DNA from 3 places in the Umezawaea sp. NPDC059074 genome. Region 3 is predicted to be linked to each of the others. Evidence: riboswitches for the same ligand, from Rfam matches in the RefSeq annotation. Region 3 holds a riboswitch; each other region holds the start of a gene.

Region 1 (4,888 bases), on a different contig from region 3:
TCGTCCTGGCCCGCCGACAGGAAGTACACGAAGTCGAAGCCCTTGGGCACCTCCGCGCCGACGTCCGCCAGCCACGCGGCGTTCCCATCGGTGCGGATGTTGCGGTTGCACGAGTCGCCCGCCGGGCAGCCCGTGCCGCCCTGGAACTCCATCGCGTACTCGTGGTCCTTGCCCGGCATCGTGTACGGGCCGAACCCGGTCAGGTCGACGCCGTAGCGCCCGCCGGAGTCCTCCATCCAGTACTCGTTCACGGTGTGGCCGCGGTTGAGGGTGTTCGGCTTGTTGAGGAAGTCCTGGTAGAACCGGGCGACCTGGTCGCGCGGCACGCCGCTGGCCTCCGCGCTGGGGTTGCCGAACACGGTCGACTGCTTCGGCTGGGTCACGACGAACGGCTGGTTCGGGTAGTCCAGCAGGACCAGCGCGCCCTTGAAGTTGCGCACCGATCCCTTGACCGACGGGTCGGCCCAGTTCGTGCCGGGGATCTTGCGGTAGTCCGCCTCCCACGTCATGTGGTCGGGGTTGACCCAGTTCTGCGGGTCAACGGGACCGGGGAACCCGGCTTTCGCCGCCACACGGGCGGAATCGCGGGACTCCTGCCACGGCTGCTGCTGCGGCCAGTGGTCGAACTGCCAGTGGTGCAGGGGGTCGTCGAGGGGAGCGGCGGTCACGCTGGAGGTGCCCGCGACGAGCGCGGCGACCGAGAACAGCGTCGTGATCAGCAGTGCGGGGCGCCGAAGCCCACGACGGACAGGTGAGTGGTCCATGCCACCTCCGTGGAGTAGAACCCCTCACGCTAGCCACCGGCGATCACCCGTCGGGCGTTGTCAGTTAACGGAAATCCCCGACGCGCGGTCGGTCCGGCTCCGAGGGCTCCGTCGTGCCTGCCATCCATATGTCCACAAAGGACTTTCCGGGTGGTTTCCCGTGGAAACCACCCGGAAGGTCTTCGCTCACGGGCAGGTCAGGACCGGGGCCTGGGCGACGCCGCCGCCGTTCAGCGACGACAGCGGGACACCCGTCAGGCCGAGGACGGCCTGCGCGGTCGCGCGGGGCGCGGTCGACTGGTCGAACCCGGTCGCGTCGTAGGCGATCGCGCCGCGGTCCGCCACGGCGCCCGCGCAGCCGACCTGCAACGACCGGAGGAACTGCCGTGCCTTGACCGCGGCCACCGGGCGGTGGCCGGCGAGCGCCTCGGCGGCGAGGCCGGTGCTGTTCGCGTTCGACGCGCCGGCGCCGACGCCGAAGCCGCCGTCGGTGTGCTGCTGGGTGACGAGCCACCCCGTGCCCTCGGCGGCGTTCACCGTGTCGCCGGTGGCGCGCAACGCCTGCACGACCATCGCGGTCGAGTCCACGTCACTGGCGCACGGGGTCGCGCCGAACGTGAGCGGGAAACCCCCGTCGGGGCACTGGGTGCCCGCGAGGAACGCCACGGCGGTCGCGGGCGCGCCCGACGGCGTGCGGTCGAGGGCCAGCAGCGCGAGCGACTGGGTGAAGGCGTTGCTGTAGTCGCCGAAGTCGGAGCGGTCGGAGAACCGGCCGGACGGCGTGAGCAGGGAGAGCAGGCCCGCCTTGAGGTCGACGCCGCCGAACGACGCCGGGTCCTTGCCGCGGACCTGCGCGGCGAGCATCAGCTTGGCGTGCGCTCCCGCGTAGGCCTCGGTGCCGCCGCCGACGTACCCGGCGGTGACCTCCGGCCTCGCCAGCCAGGTGATCGCCTTGCCCGCGTTGGTGTTCGACGTCCGCGAGGCGGCGAACGCGAAGATCGCGTCGATCGTCAAGCCCTGGTCGGGGTACTTCACCCCGCCGAACTCGACCTCGAACCGTTCACCGTCGACCAGTTGCCGGGCGAGCCACCCGGAGGCGGCGTCGGCCTTGGTCGTGGTGGCGGTCGCCGTTGGGGCGGCCACCAGGCCGAAACCGCACAGCAGGGCGACAGCGAGCGCCAAACGTCTCATGAGGAACCTTTCCCGCACTTCCACGACAGGAGTTGGTGGATCACCGCGCGGGGCGGGTAACCGGGCTCGCCCCCGGAGGGGCACACCGTTGCGGGTCAGCGCCGGGCTCTCACCGGACTTCCCCCGCTCCGCGCTGAATGGAGTTGGACGGACCACAGGCTCTCATCCCACCGGCCGGAAGAGTCGGGCGAGTGCTTCGGGAACCCGCACCACGTCCGCGTTGTGATGTCCGCAACCGACTCCGTCGGCGGTGCCGTTCGGCGGAAACCGGGTGTTAGCCTCGGCCGCCACCACAACTGAACACCGCCACCCGTGCAGGGGAAGCCGGTCGAAATCCGGCGCTGTCGCGCAACCGTGGGCCACGTTCCTGTGGCGAGTCGGGTTACCGCGCGGGTGGCTGAACCGTCCAACCCGCTGTCGCGATGAGCAGGGGTGACTTCGGCGTTCCGCGCCTGTCCTCCTCGTGCCGCAAAGGAGGAGAGCATGCGTCGTCGCCGGATCGGGGCGGCACTGGCGTTCGCCACCGCCGCTGGCCTGGTCGCCGCCCTCGTCGCGGGCACGGCCGTCGCCGCCGGTGATCGCGCCGCGGCCCGCTCGAACTCCCGGTGGCTCGCCTCGAAGCTCGCGCCGGACGGCACGCTGGAGAACCCCAACGGGGGCTCGCTGCCGGACTACGGCCTGATGCTCGACGTGCTGTTCGCGCTGCACGCGTCCGGCGACGGGGCGCTCGCCGCGCCCGTCGTCGACTACCTGGACGACAAGGGCCACGCGACCGACTACTACACGTGGGACGCCCTGGTCCCGGACTCCGGGTTCGACGCCATCATCGTCGGTGGCGCGGCCGCGAAGGTGCTGGTCGCCGCGCAGATCGCCGGACGCGACCCGCACAGGTTCGACGGCCACGACATGGTCGCCGAGACCCGTGACTCGATCCGGCGGTCCGGCCCGGACAAGGGCCGGATCAGCGACTACTCGAAGAACCCCGACTTCGCCGACTTCGTCACCAACAACGCCAACATGTTCGGCCAGGCGCTCGGCGTGATCGGCTTGGCCGCGGCGGGGGAGAACGACCGGCTCGCCCTCGACACGATGCTCACGCAGCAGTGCTCCGAGGGGTACTTCCGGATCTTCTTCGGGTACATCCCGACGACCGAGACCGGCGACCACGTCACCCCGAACGGCTACAAGGTCTCGACGTGCGACGAGGGCAAACCCTTCGACCTGTCCTCGCCGGACGGCGATACGACCGGCCTCGCGCTGTCGGCGATGCTGGCCGCGAAACGCGCCGGGGCCGAAGGGCTCGACGAGCCGATCGGCCGGACGGTCTCGTGGCTCACCGCGCACCAGACCGCGAGCGGTGGTTGGGGCGGCGGCGTCGGCACCGAGGCGGCGAACACCAACAGCACCGGCCTGATCGTGCAGGCGCTCGCCGACGCGGGCGGCTCCGACAGCGCGGTCGACCGCGGCGTCGGCTACCTCAAGTCCGCGCAGGCCACCGCCGAGGCCGACGGGGGCACCTCCCTCGCGGGCGAACTCGGCGCGATCGCCTACAACCCCGGCGCGTACACGGCCGCGCGCGCCACCGGCATCAGCGGGCTCGACACGTGGCTCCGCGCGAGCGCCCAAGCGTCGCTCGGCCTGTCCCAGGTCGGGTGGTACGCGCTCGCCAGGGGCGAGATGCCCGAGGAGCCGTCCACCACCGGCACCACGACGACCACGACCGGTTCGTCGACCACCACGACTTCCGCGGAAGCCACGACCGCCACGAGGACGGTGACCGTCGTCCCCGCGCCCCGGACCATCGCGGGCGCCAAGGCGCAGGTGGTCCAGCCGACGTCGTCCACGGTCCGCCCGAGCACCACGACACCCGGCGCGAGGCTCGGCGCGTACCTGGCGAACCGGGTGGTGAACGGCGACCACGTCGAGGTCACCGAGGACGGCAAGACGTACGTGGACTACGACGCCACGGCCGACCTGGTGCTCGCGTTGCGCGCCTTGGGCGAGCAGCCCGAGACGGTCGCGCGGGCCACGGACTTCCTCCTCGGCCCGGACGCGGTCCAGGCCTACGCCCACGGAGCGCCCTACGAGCAGGGGTCCGCCGCCTACGCCGAACCGCTGGCCAAGCTCGTGGTCGTCGCGCAGTTCGCGCGGGCGGACGACCTCGCGGCCCGGTTGCGCGGCGACCTGGTGGCGTTGCGCGGCGAGGACGGCAGGTTCACCGACCGGGGCGCGTTCGCCGACGCGGACGACACGACCGCACGGCACGCGTGGGCGCTGCTCGCCACCGCGGGCGATCCCGGCGTCGCCGTGGACGTGCTGCTGGCGGCCCAGTGCGCCGACGGCACGTTCCCCGAGCACCTCGGCGACGGGAAGTGCGCGTCCGGCGACCTCGCGGCGACGGCCGCCGCCGTGACGGCGCTGAACGCGAGGCCGCACACCGAGAGCACCGCTCCGGTGGACTGGTCTCCCCAGCGGCTCAAGGGTTTCCTCTCGGCAGTGACCGCGCTCAGCACGAGGCCGGCGTCCGGCGAGTTCGACGTCCCGGTGGCCGCCGCGGTCGCCGCCGCCCGGCAGGTGGCCGGGCTGGACGCCAGCGACACCGCGCGGACGTTGGGGGAGCTGGTGCTCGCGGACGGCGGCCTCGCGCGGGGATCGGCCGCCGCGAGCGACGGCCGGACCGACTTCGCCACGAGCCTCGCCGCCGCCCAGGGCGTCGCGGGCCGGTCGTGGCTCAGCGCGGCGTCGTCCCCGCTGTCGCCCGCCGTTCGACTGCCGCTCGCCGACGTCAAGACGGCCGACCCCCAGCCCGTGGCGGCGGCGTTCCCGACGCCGCCGTGGCTGGTCTGGGCGCTCTCCGGGTTCGGAGCGGCGCTGCTCGCCATCGCCTTCCTGCTCGTCCTCGTTCTCCGCCGCGTGATCAAGACCAAGGGGGT
Region 2 (4,888 bases), on a different contig from region 3:
CACCGAGTCCCAGTCCAGCGTGGACGAGCGGTCCAGCTCCAGGTCCGCGCCGCGGGTCGAGGCCAGCAGCGCGATCGAGTCGAACGGCAGGATCCCCCGCGACCACAGCGAACCCTCGTAGGACTCGTACGCCCCGCGCTCCGCGGCGAGGTCGGCCGACGCGGAGATCGCGTAGTAGCTGATCTCCTCCATGCTGCGGTCCGCGAACTCGACGGCCGCGGTCGACCCCATCGCGATCCGCTGCGCGAACAGCGCGTCCTGGAACCCCATGAGCCCCAGGCCGACCGGCCGGTGCCGCATGTTCGCCCGACGGGCTTCCGGGATCGTGTAGTAGTTCACGTCGATCACGTTGTCGAGCATCCGCACGGCGGTCCGCACGGTCTTCTCCAGCCGCGCGCTGTCGATCCCGTCGGGACCGGTGTGCTGGGCCAGGTTGACCGACCCGAGGTTGCACACCGCGACCTCGTCGAGGTTCGTGTTCAGCGTGATCTCGGTGCACAGGTTGGACGAGTGCACGACGCCGGAGTGCTGCTGCGGCGAGCGCAGGTTGCACGGGTCCTTGAAGGTGATCCACGGGTGCCCGGTCTCGAACAGCATGGTCAGCATCCGCCGCCACATGTCCGCGGCCTTGAGCCGCCGGAACACCTTGACCTCGCCGCGGTCCGCCGCCGCCTCGTACTCGCGGTAGCGCGCGGCGAACGCGTCGCCGAACAGGTCGTGCAGGTCCGGCACCTCGTCGGGGGAGAACAGCGTCCAGTCGCCGCCCGAGCGGACCCGGCGCATGAACTCGTCCGGCACCCAGTTCGCCGTGTTCATGTCGTGCGTGCGGCGGCGCTCGTCGCCGGTGTTCTTGCGCAGGTCGAGGAACTCCTCGACGTCGATGTGCCACGTCTCCAGGTACGCGCACACCGCGCCCTTGCGCTTGCCGCCCTGGTTCACCGCGACGGCCGTGTCGTTGGCGATCTTCAGGAACGGCACGACGCCCTGCGACTTGCCGTTGGTGCCCTTGATGTGCGCGCCGATGCCGCGGACCGGCGTCCAGTCGTTGCCCAGGCCGCCCGCGAACTTCGACAGCAGCGCGTTGTTGCTGATCCCGTGGAAGATGCCCTGGAGGTCGTCGTCCACCGTCGTGAGGAAGCACGACGAGAGCTGCGGGCGCGTGGTCCCGGCGTTGAACAGCGTGGGCGTGGAGCACATGAAGTCGAACGACGACAGCAGCTCGTAGAACTCGATCGCCCGCGCCTCGCGGTCGTCCTCGCGCAGCGCCAAGCCCATGGCCACGCGCATGAAGAACGCCTGCGGCAGCTCGTAGCGGTTCTCGTCGCTGTGCAGGAAGTACCGGTCGTACAGGACCTGCATGCCGAGGAACTGGAACGCCAGGTCGCGGTCGGGCAGCAGCGCCGCGCCGAGCCGGGCCAGGTCGAACTCCTCCAGCAGCGGGTCGAGCTGCCCCAGCTCGACGCCCCGCCGCACGAAGGACGCGAAGTACTCCGGGTACCGCACGGACATCTCCGCGTGGTTGGCCTCGTCGTCCTTGCCGGCCAGGAACGACAGCGCCTCGCGGCGCAGCTTGTCCAGCAGCAGCCGGGCGCTGACCAGCGAGTAGTCCGGGTCGATCTCGACCATCGTGCGCGCGGACATCACCGGCGCCACGGCCAGCTCGGCGCGGCTGATGCCGTCGTACAGGTTGCGCCGCGTCTCGGCCAGCACGGTCTCCGCGGACGTCGCGGGCAGCCCGGCGCACGCCTCGGAGATCACCAGCGCGAGCCGGTCGAAGTCCAGCGGCTCGACCCGGCCGTCCGGGAACCTCACGGTCAGCGCGGGCCGGACCTCGGCGGCGGGCTGCTCGGCGGTCCGGGCCTTGGCGTGCTCCTCGCGGTACAGCACGTACGCGCGGGCGACCTTGTGGTGGCCGTCGCGCATCAGCACCAGCTCGACCTGGTCCTGGATCTGCTCGATGTGCACCCCGCGATCCGGCCCGGCCTGCCTGCGCAGCTTCTCCTCGACCTGCCGGGTCAGGTCCGCGACCAGCTCGCGCACCCGCTGCGACCCGGCGGCCTCGGCGCCCTCGACGGCGTGGAAGGCCTTGGCCACGGCGGTGGCGATCTTGGTCGCGTCGAACGGCGACACCGTGCCGTCGCGGCTGATCACCGGGACTTGAACGGGTGTTTCGGTGGGGGACATGACTCTCCGCGGGTGGTGTTCGGGCAGGTGGCATCGCCCGGCGAGCAGCGCTCGACGGTCGGAAACTCGGGGGTGCGCGGAGAGTCAGCCGTCCGGGCTGGAGTGCGACATCACGGCTCTCTCCTCGCGAGCTCGGTGGACACCCGGAGAACCGCGGGGGAGCTACGCGCAGGCAGCACGGCAGGAGGCGCCGTGAGCCGTCCGCGCGCGCCCTCCCTCGGGGCACCGGGGTAGTGCACGCGGTCGCGTGCACGCTGGTGGCAGGTCTTCGGACTCGCGGGCACTCCGGCTCTCGCCGGCGGACCTACTGGCCGTCGCTTCCCGGACTCGCGTCCAGTGCTTCATGACGGCGGTCGTTCCCGCTCACCGCTGCGGGGCAGCTCCGGATTCGCACCGGATTCCCTCTTGCCTCACCACCGGGTGGACCGGAGGTGAACCATCAGCGCGTTGGATACTACATGTGGGGGTGGGGTTCGCCGCGCAGCCCAAGATGGTCTTTGTTGCCCAGGTCATGCGATAAGGTGAAAGTGCAGGGTGACCGGCGGGGGGAGTGCGACGAATGGGTGACGGGGAACCCTCGGCCCCGCGTGTCGCGGCCACCGCCGCCGGGGCGCTCGCGGTGGGGTCCCTGGCCGTCGGCCCGGCCGTCCCGTGGCTCACCGGAGCGCTCGCCGTGGCCGCCGTCGTGGTCTTCCGGCTGGCCAGGCGTTCCTGATGGTTTGCTGAATCACGGAACCCCGTGTCCGGTCCGGGCGTTTTGCCGGTCGTGACGACCGCAGAGCTGACGAGACCGAGCGCCCTTCCCCGCGTGGTCGCCGTGGCGGGCCTGACCGCCGTCCTGACGACCGTCGCGATGATCGGCGCGCTGGACCTGCGCAACGCGCTGGAGGCCCCCGCCGAGCTGCGCCGCACGATCAGCCAGTACGGCCTCGGCGCGAACGCGTGGGTCTTCGAGGTGGCCGTGTCGCTGCTCGCCGCCGGGTCGCTGGTGATCGCCGCCGTGCTCGTGCGCCGCGGTGTCACCCGCTGGTTCTCCACCGGCGCCGTCGCGCTTTCGTTGTGGTCGTTGGGTTTGGCGCTCGTGGTGGCGTTCCCGAAGCAGGACTGGTCGCTGCCGTCGACGTCGGCGAGCGGCGGCATCCACCGGGCGGCGAGCCTGCTCGCGTTCGTGAGCCTGCCGATCGCGATGATCGCGCTGGCCCGCCCGTGGCTGCGGGACCCGACGTGGGGCGGCCACGCCCGGTGGACGCTGGGGTTCGGCGTCCTGTCCGTGCTGGCGTTCTCGCCCCTGCTGTACGCCGTTCTCGTGCACGCCTCCGGTGGCACCGCGTGGTGGCGGGTGTTCCCGATCGGGTACGTCGAGCGGATCCTGGTGTTCACGGAGGTGATCGCCGTCCTGGTCGCCGGGTTGTGGGCCCTGGGAGCGGCGAACCGCCCTAAACTCGGGGCATGGCAACGTGGGGAGACCTCGCGGCGTACGTCCGCGACCAGTACGACGTGATCTCGGAGGACTCCGACGAGATGCGGATCCTGTACGGCTTCGAGCACCTGGACGAGGAGGACGAGCGCACCCAGGTCGTCATCCTGGTGCGCGAGGTGCTGGACGCGAAGCACGAGTGGGTGCAGATCGCCTCCCCCGTGGGCCTGGCCGCCAAGTGCGACCTGCGCGCGCTGCTGGAGGAGGTCGGCCGGTCCTCGATCGCGTCCGGCGCGGCGATCATGGGGGAGCACGTGGTGCTGCGGCACTCGCTGCCGTTGGAGACGCTGGACATCCACGAGTTCGTCGAGCCGCTGTCGCTGCTCGCGGGCACCGCCGACCAGATCGAGGAGATCTTCTTCGGCGGCGACAACTACTGATGCGTCCGTTCGGCCCCGTCTGACGGGGGTGCGGACCGGGTACCCGTCCGGGTATGAGACTTCCCTGGCGGTCCGGTTCGCGGTGGCTCTTCCGCGGGGTCGTGGCGGTGTGCCTGGTCGTCGTGGCCGCCGCCGCGCTCCAGATCGTGGGCGTGCTGCCCAAGCTCAACCCGTTCGGCACCGACACGGTCGACCGCAGCCAGCCCGCGCTGCTGCGGTCGATCCGCGACCTGAGCCAGTACCACGCCGCCTCCGGCGACTACCAGGTCGTGATCGACATCGAGAAGGACGTGCGGTTCGTCCCGGACGTCCTGGCCGGGTCGCGGACCCTGTTCGTCTCCGCCGGGTCCGTCAACGCCTACGTCGACTTCGGCGGGCTCGCGGAGAACGCGATGGTGGTGTCGCAGGAGAAGAAGACCGTCGACATCGCGCTGCCGAAGCCGCGGCTGGACAAGCCGAACATCAACCACGAGCGCAGCTACGTGTTCGCGCAGGAGCGCGGGCTGTTCGACCGGCTGAACAGCGTCGTGCAGACCGCCGACCAGCAGCAGTTCTACGTCGCGGCGGAGCAGAAGATCTCCGACGCGGCCAAGGAGTCGAACCTGGAGGCCAAGGCCACCGAGAACACGCAGAAGATGCTCGTCGGGCTGTGCGGAGCGCTGGGGTTCGAGGTCCACTTCGTGGACGCGCCCAAGACATGAGTTAGGCTAGCCTTACTCAAACTTCTCCGCGCAAGGGTGAACCGTGTTCGAGTCCATGACAGTGCAGGTCCGTGCGGGTCTGGGCGAACGGCGGTTGACGGCCGCGGTTCGGGACGTCTTCGACCGGCACGACGAGTTGCGCGAGC
Region 3 (4,888 bases):
ATCGCGGGCCAGGAGACGACGACGCAGCTCCTCAGCACCCTGCTGGACCGGGTGCTGCGACACCCGGACCTGTGGGCGCGGCTGGCCGCCGACGAGCCCGGCCTGGCCGCCGCGTGCGTCGAGGAGGTGCTGCGCCGCGAACCCCCGGTGACGACGTGGCGGCGGGTGACCAGCCGTCCCGTGACGCTGGCCGGCGTCGACCTGCCTGCGGGCGCGCCCCTGCTGCTGATGCTCGCGGGCACGGGCTCGGACCCCGAGGTGTTCGCCGAACCGGAGTCGTTCTGCCCCGGCCGGTCCGGCGCCCGCAGGCACCTGGCGTTCGGCTTCGGCAGGCACTACTGCCTCGGCGCGGGCCTGGCGCGGTTGGAGGGCGAGGTCGTGCTGCGCACGGTCGCCCGCCGGTTCCCCGACCTCCGGCTCGCCGCGATCGAGCCGCCGCCGATGCTCGGCCTGCTGTCGTTCCGCGCGCCGCTCAGCGTCCCGTCTAGCGCACCGCGGCCTTCGTCACGAGGTCGACGACAGCGGACTCGAACTCCTCGGGCTGCTCGAGGTGGCCGAAGTGGCCGCTGTCGGTGAGCGCGAGCGCCTGGGCGTGCGGGATGCCCGCGGTCAGCAGTTCCGCCCAGCGCGGGCCGCAGATGACGTCGTGCGCGCCCACCACCACGAGCGTCGGCACGGTGATCTCCGGCAGTTCCTCCCGCACGTCGAACGGTCGCGGTTCGACGCCGAGGTCCGGGGCGCGGTACGCCCGCAGCCCATCGCGCAGCGGGCGGAACTCCGCCTCCCGGCCGTAGAAGTCAGCGAAGTAGGAGGGCAGCAGGTCCTTGACCAGCTGGGTCTTGCCGTCGTCGTCCAGGTCGGAGCCGATGCGCGCGAACGCCGCGGCGACCTCGGGTGCCTGGTGGCGCTCGGCGAACCTGGTGACGTTGGCGACGGCGTCGGCCCAGAACTCCTCGCCGGTGACCGGCGACGTGTCGTACAGGACGATGCCCGACACCCGGTCGGCGTGCTCGAGGACGTGCCGCAGCACGACGAAACCGCCGTGGGAATGGCCCAGCAGAGCCACCTTCGGCACGCCGAGGTGCTCCACGACGGCGTGCAGGAACCGCGTGTAGGTGTCGAGGTGGTAGCCGGACGGGTCGGCCAGCCTGCCGGAGTCGCCGGTGCCGATGGGCTCCAGGTAGACCATCGTGAGGTGCTGTTCGAGCGCGGTCGACCTCAGGTACTGCCAGGCGATGCCGGGGCCGCCGGAGTGCGCGACGCACACGGGACCCGAGCCCGCCACGTGGTAGCGCTGGGCGATGCCCTCGACGGTGATCGTGTGCGTGCCGGGGGTGAGCGGGGTCGTGACTTCTTCGAATCGGTTCACGTGAGCACGATGCGGGGGAGGCCGAGAAGTTCGGTGCGAGGGCTGTGACGCCGCTCACGCCGGGTGGAACAGGCGCAGCCGGTGGTAGCGGCCGCCGCGGTGGGACATCATCCAGATCACGCCGGGCGGGCAGTGGTCCGGGTCGTCGGGCGGGTTGACCAGGTCCATCTCCCACAGCGTGAGGTCGCGGCTGACGAGCGCCGCCCCGAACCGCTGCCGGACGCCCGCCTCGAGGTCGCAGTTCATCCCGTCGATCATCGTCCCGACGCCGCCGCGCACAGCGCCCGCGAGCAGTTCCGCGTCCGGCGTCCACCGGTCCGCGACCACCTCGGCGAACGCCCCGCGCTCGGCGGCGGCCAGCGTGTCGAGCGCCTCCGCCTTGCTCCGCTCGGTCTTCTCGGCGATGTCGTCGTGCGTGAGGTCGGCGGTGGTGAGCAGGGCGTCGGCGAGGGACGTCCTGGCCGCGTTCAGCCTGCTCCGCACCGTCCCGACCGGCACCTCGCACGCAGCCGCGATCTGCTCGTACGAGGTCACGCCGCTGAAGTGCCGCAGCAGCACGGCCAGCCGCAGCGGTTCGGACAGCTCGCCGATCGCGTGCCACACCCAGTCCCGCAGCGCGCCCTCCTCGACGACCTGGTCCGGCGTCGGACCGAGCGCGGGCAGCGTCTCGGGGACCGCGACGGCCTGGGGAGCGCGCAGCCGCATCCGGCCCGCGTTGCGGGTGACCATCCGCAGCCACGGGCCCACGGCGGCGGGATCGCGCAGGTCGCCGATCCGGCTCACCGCCGTGAGCGACGCGTCCTGCACGGCGTCGTCGGCGTCCGGCCCGTAGCCCAGGACGCCCAGCGCGACCGCGCGCATCCCGGCCCGGTGCCGGGCCAGCAGCGTCCCCAACGCCGTCACCTCGCCGCTCTGGGCGGCGCGGACCAGTTCCGCGTCCGAGAGGACACCCGGCTCATCGCTCACGGGGCCGATTGTCCACCCCGCGCGGATGTGATCAGACTCGCCGAGGGGTTGGTAGGCGCGGAGCGGGATGCGACGATGCGAAAGCTGTAGGGGTGCGCGAGGAAGCCGGTGGGAATCCGGCACGGTCCCGCCACTGTGACCGGGTAGGAGAGATCCGGGAGTCAGGAACTCGACCCCCGAGTCACTTCTCCCGGACACGGGCGTGGACACCCGAGGAAGGACCTCCCCGCATGACCTCGCGCTTCCCCTTTTCCGCGGTCGTCGGTCACGACGACCTGCGACTGGCCCTGCTGTTGAACGCCGTGCACCCCGGTATCGGCGGTGTGCTGGTCAGGGGTGAGAAGGGCACCGCCAAGTCGACGGTCGTGCGAGCCCTCGCCGCCTTGCTGCCGGAACTGGCCGTCGTGCCGGGCTGCCGGTTCGGCTGCGACCCGCTGGTCGACACCGAGTGCCCGGACGGCCCGCACCTCGGCGACGCCGCCGAACGCCGTCCCGCCAAGCTGGTCGAGCTGCCCGTCGGCGCGACCGAGGACCGCCTGGTCGGCTCGCTGGACCTGGAGCGCGCCCTGACCGAGGGCGTCCGCGCCTACCAGCCGGGCCTGCTGGCGGCCGCGCACCGCGGCGTCCTCTACGTCGACGAGGTCAACCTGCTGCACGACCACCTCGTGGACCTGCTGCTGGACGCGGCCGCGATGGGCCGCGCGCACGTGGAGCGCGAGGGCGTGTCGATCTCGCACGCGGCGTCGTTCCTGCTGGTCGGGACGATGAACCCGGAGGAGGGTGAACTCCGCCCGCAGTTGCTGGACCGCTTCGGCCTCACGGTCGCCGTGCGCGCCTCGCGCGACGTGGCCACCCGGACCGAGGTCATCCGCCGCAGGCTGGCTTACGAGGCCGACCCCGAGGGCTTCGCCGCCCGCTGGGAGGCCGCGGACGCCGAGCTGGCCGACCGGATCGTGACCGCTCGCGCGGCGCTGCCGACCGTGGCGCTGCCGGACTCCGAGCTGCGCCGGATCGCGGGCGTGTGCGCGGCGTTCGAGGTGGACGGGATGCGCGCCGACCTGGTCGTGGCCCGCACGGCCGTGGCGCACGCGGCGTGGCGCGGCGCGGACGTCGTGGAGGAGGCCGACGTCGAGGCCGCCGTCCGGCTCGCGCTGCCGCACCGCAAGCGCCGCGACCCGTTCGACGAGCCGGGTCTGGAGGAGGAGCAGCTCGCCGATGCCATGCAGCAGGCGGCCGAGCACGCCGACAACGAGCCCGAGCCGGACGGGCCTCCCGACGGTCCCGACGACGGCGGTCAGCCCGCGCCCGAGGGCTCCGAGCAGCCGCAACAGCAGCCGCAGCAGGGTGGGTCGGGGTCGTCGGACAAGCCCCCGGCCGCGCCCGCTCCGGCGTTCCGCGCCCGGCTGCTCCAGGTGCCCGGTGTCGGCGAGGGCGCGCCCGGCAGGCGGTCACGGGCCCGCGCCCGCACCGGCCAGGTCGTCCGTTCGTCCACTGTGGACGGTGCTGGGCTGCACCTGGTCGGCACGCTGGCCGCCGCCGCGCCGCACCAGAACTCCCGCGGCCGCACCGGTCCCGGCCTGCTGCTCAAGGCCGGTGACGTGCGGCTGTCGGTCCGCGAGGGCAAGGAGGGCAACCTCGTCCTCTTCGTCGTGGACGCCTCCGGCTCGATGGCCGCCCGGCAGCGGATGTCCGCCGTCAGCGGCGCGGTGATCTCCCTGCTCCGCGACGCCTACCAGCGCCGCGACAAGGTCGGCGTGGTCACGTTCCGCGGCTCGTCCGCCGAGGTCGCGCTGCCGCCCACCACGTCGGTCGACGCGGCCGCGGCCCGGCTGCGCCGGATGCGCACCGGCGGCCGGACCCCGTTGGCGGACGGCCTGCTCAAGGCCCGCAGGCTCCTGGAGATCGAACGGCTCCGCGACCCCCGCCGTCGTCCGCTGCTGGTGCTGCTCACCGACGGCCGCGCCACCTCGACCGGCGCGGGCGGGGACCCGATGCGGGACGCGCTGCGCGCCGCGGGCCTGCTGGCCGCCGACGGCACCGCGTCCGTCGTCGTCGACTGCGAGCACGGCCCGATCCGGCTCGGCCTGGCCGCCAAGGTCGCCGTCGCGCTCGACGGGGCCTGCCTGCGCCTGGAAGAACTGTCCGCCGACCAGGTCGCGGGCGTCGTCCGCGCGGCCCGCGCCGCCTAGGAGACCCCGGTGCCCCAAGGACAACCCGCGTCGGTCCCGAAGGACGGCCTGACCACCCGGCAGCGGCGCAACCGGCCGCTGCTGATGGTCCACACCGGCGAGATGAAGGGGAAGTCGACCTCGGCGTTCGGGCTCGCCCTGCGCGGCTGGAACCAGGGCTGGTCGATCGGTGTGTTCCAGTTCGTGAAGTCGGCGAAGTGGAAGGTCGGCGAGGAGGAGGCGTTCAAGGCGCTCGGCCGCGTGCACGACGAGACTGGCGCGGGAGGGCCGGTCGAGTGGCACAAGATGGGCGAGGGCTGGTCCTGGACCCGCAAGCAGGGAACGGAGCAGGACCACGCCACCGCGGCGCTGGAGGGCTGGCGGG

What was found. Region 3 has a riboswitch for cobalamin ahead of ACFWW9_RS05120 (putative cobaltochelatase). Riboswitches for the same ligand answer to the same signal wherever they lie in the genome.
Region 1: linked by a shared signal. The riboswitch ahead of ACFWW9_RS28080 (prenyltransferase/squalene oxidase repeat-containing protein) and the one ahead of ACFWW9_RS05120 (putative cobaltochelatase) in region 3 are both predicted to bind cobalamin.
Region 2: linked by a shared signal. The riboswitch ahead of ACFWW9_RS27765 (ribonucleoside-diphosphate reductase subunit alpha) and the one ahead of ACFWW9_RS05120 (putative cobaltochelatase) in region 3 are both predicted to bind cobalamin.

The regions. Positions count from the first base shown of each region.
Region 1 covers NZ_JBHYHC010000071.1:6,718-11,605, reverse strand. The annotation lists gene ACFWW9_RS28085 (M6 family metalloprotease domain-containing protein) at 1-764, opposite strand, end outside; gene ACFWW9_RS28080 (prenyltransferase/squalene oxidase repeat-containing protein) at 951-1,955, opposite strand; cobalamin riboswitch at 1,989-2,127, opposite strand; cobalamin riboswitch at 2,274-2,342, shown strand; gene ACFWW9_RS28075 (hypothetical protein) at 2,439-4,888, shown strand, end outside.
Region 2 covers NZ_JBHYHC010000069.1:29,629-34,516, forward strand. The annotation lists gene ACFWW9_RS27765 (ribonucleoside-diphosphate reductase subunit alpha) at 1-2,184, opposite strand, end outside; cobalamin riboswitch at 2,426-2,640, opposite strand; gene ACFWW9_RS27770 (hypothetical protein) at 2,744-2,899, shown strand; gene ACFWW9_RS27775 (DUF998 domain-containing protein) at 2,951-3,685, shown strand; gene ACFWW9_RS27780 (hypothetical protein) at 3,634-4,041, shown strand; gene ACFWW9_RS27785 (DUF4230 domain-containing protein) at 4,095-4,742, shown strand; gene ACFWW9_RS27790 (hypothetical protein) at 4,798-4,888, shown strand, end outside.
Region 3 covers NZ_JBHYHC010000006.1:148,339-153,226, forward strand. The annotation lists gene ACFWW9_RS05105 (cytochrome P450) at 1-576, shown strand, start outside; gene ACFWW9_RS05110 (alpha/beta fold hydrolase) at 485-1,369, opposite strand; gene ACFWW9_RS05115 (RNA polymerase sigma factor) at 1,424-2,335, opposite strand; cobalamin riboswitch at 2,384-2,527, shown strand; gene ACFWW9_RS05120 (putative cobaltochelatase) at 2,566-4,524, shown strand; gene cobO (cob(I)yrinic acid a,c-diamide adenosyltransferase) at 4,534-4,888, shown strand, end outside.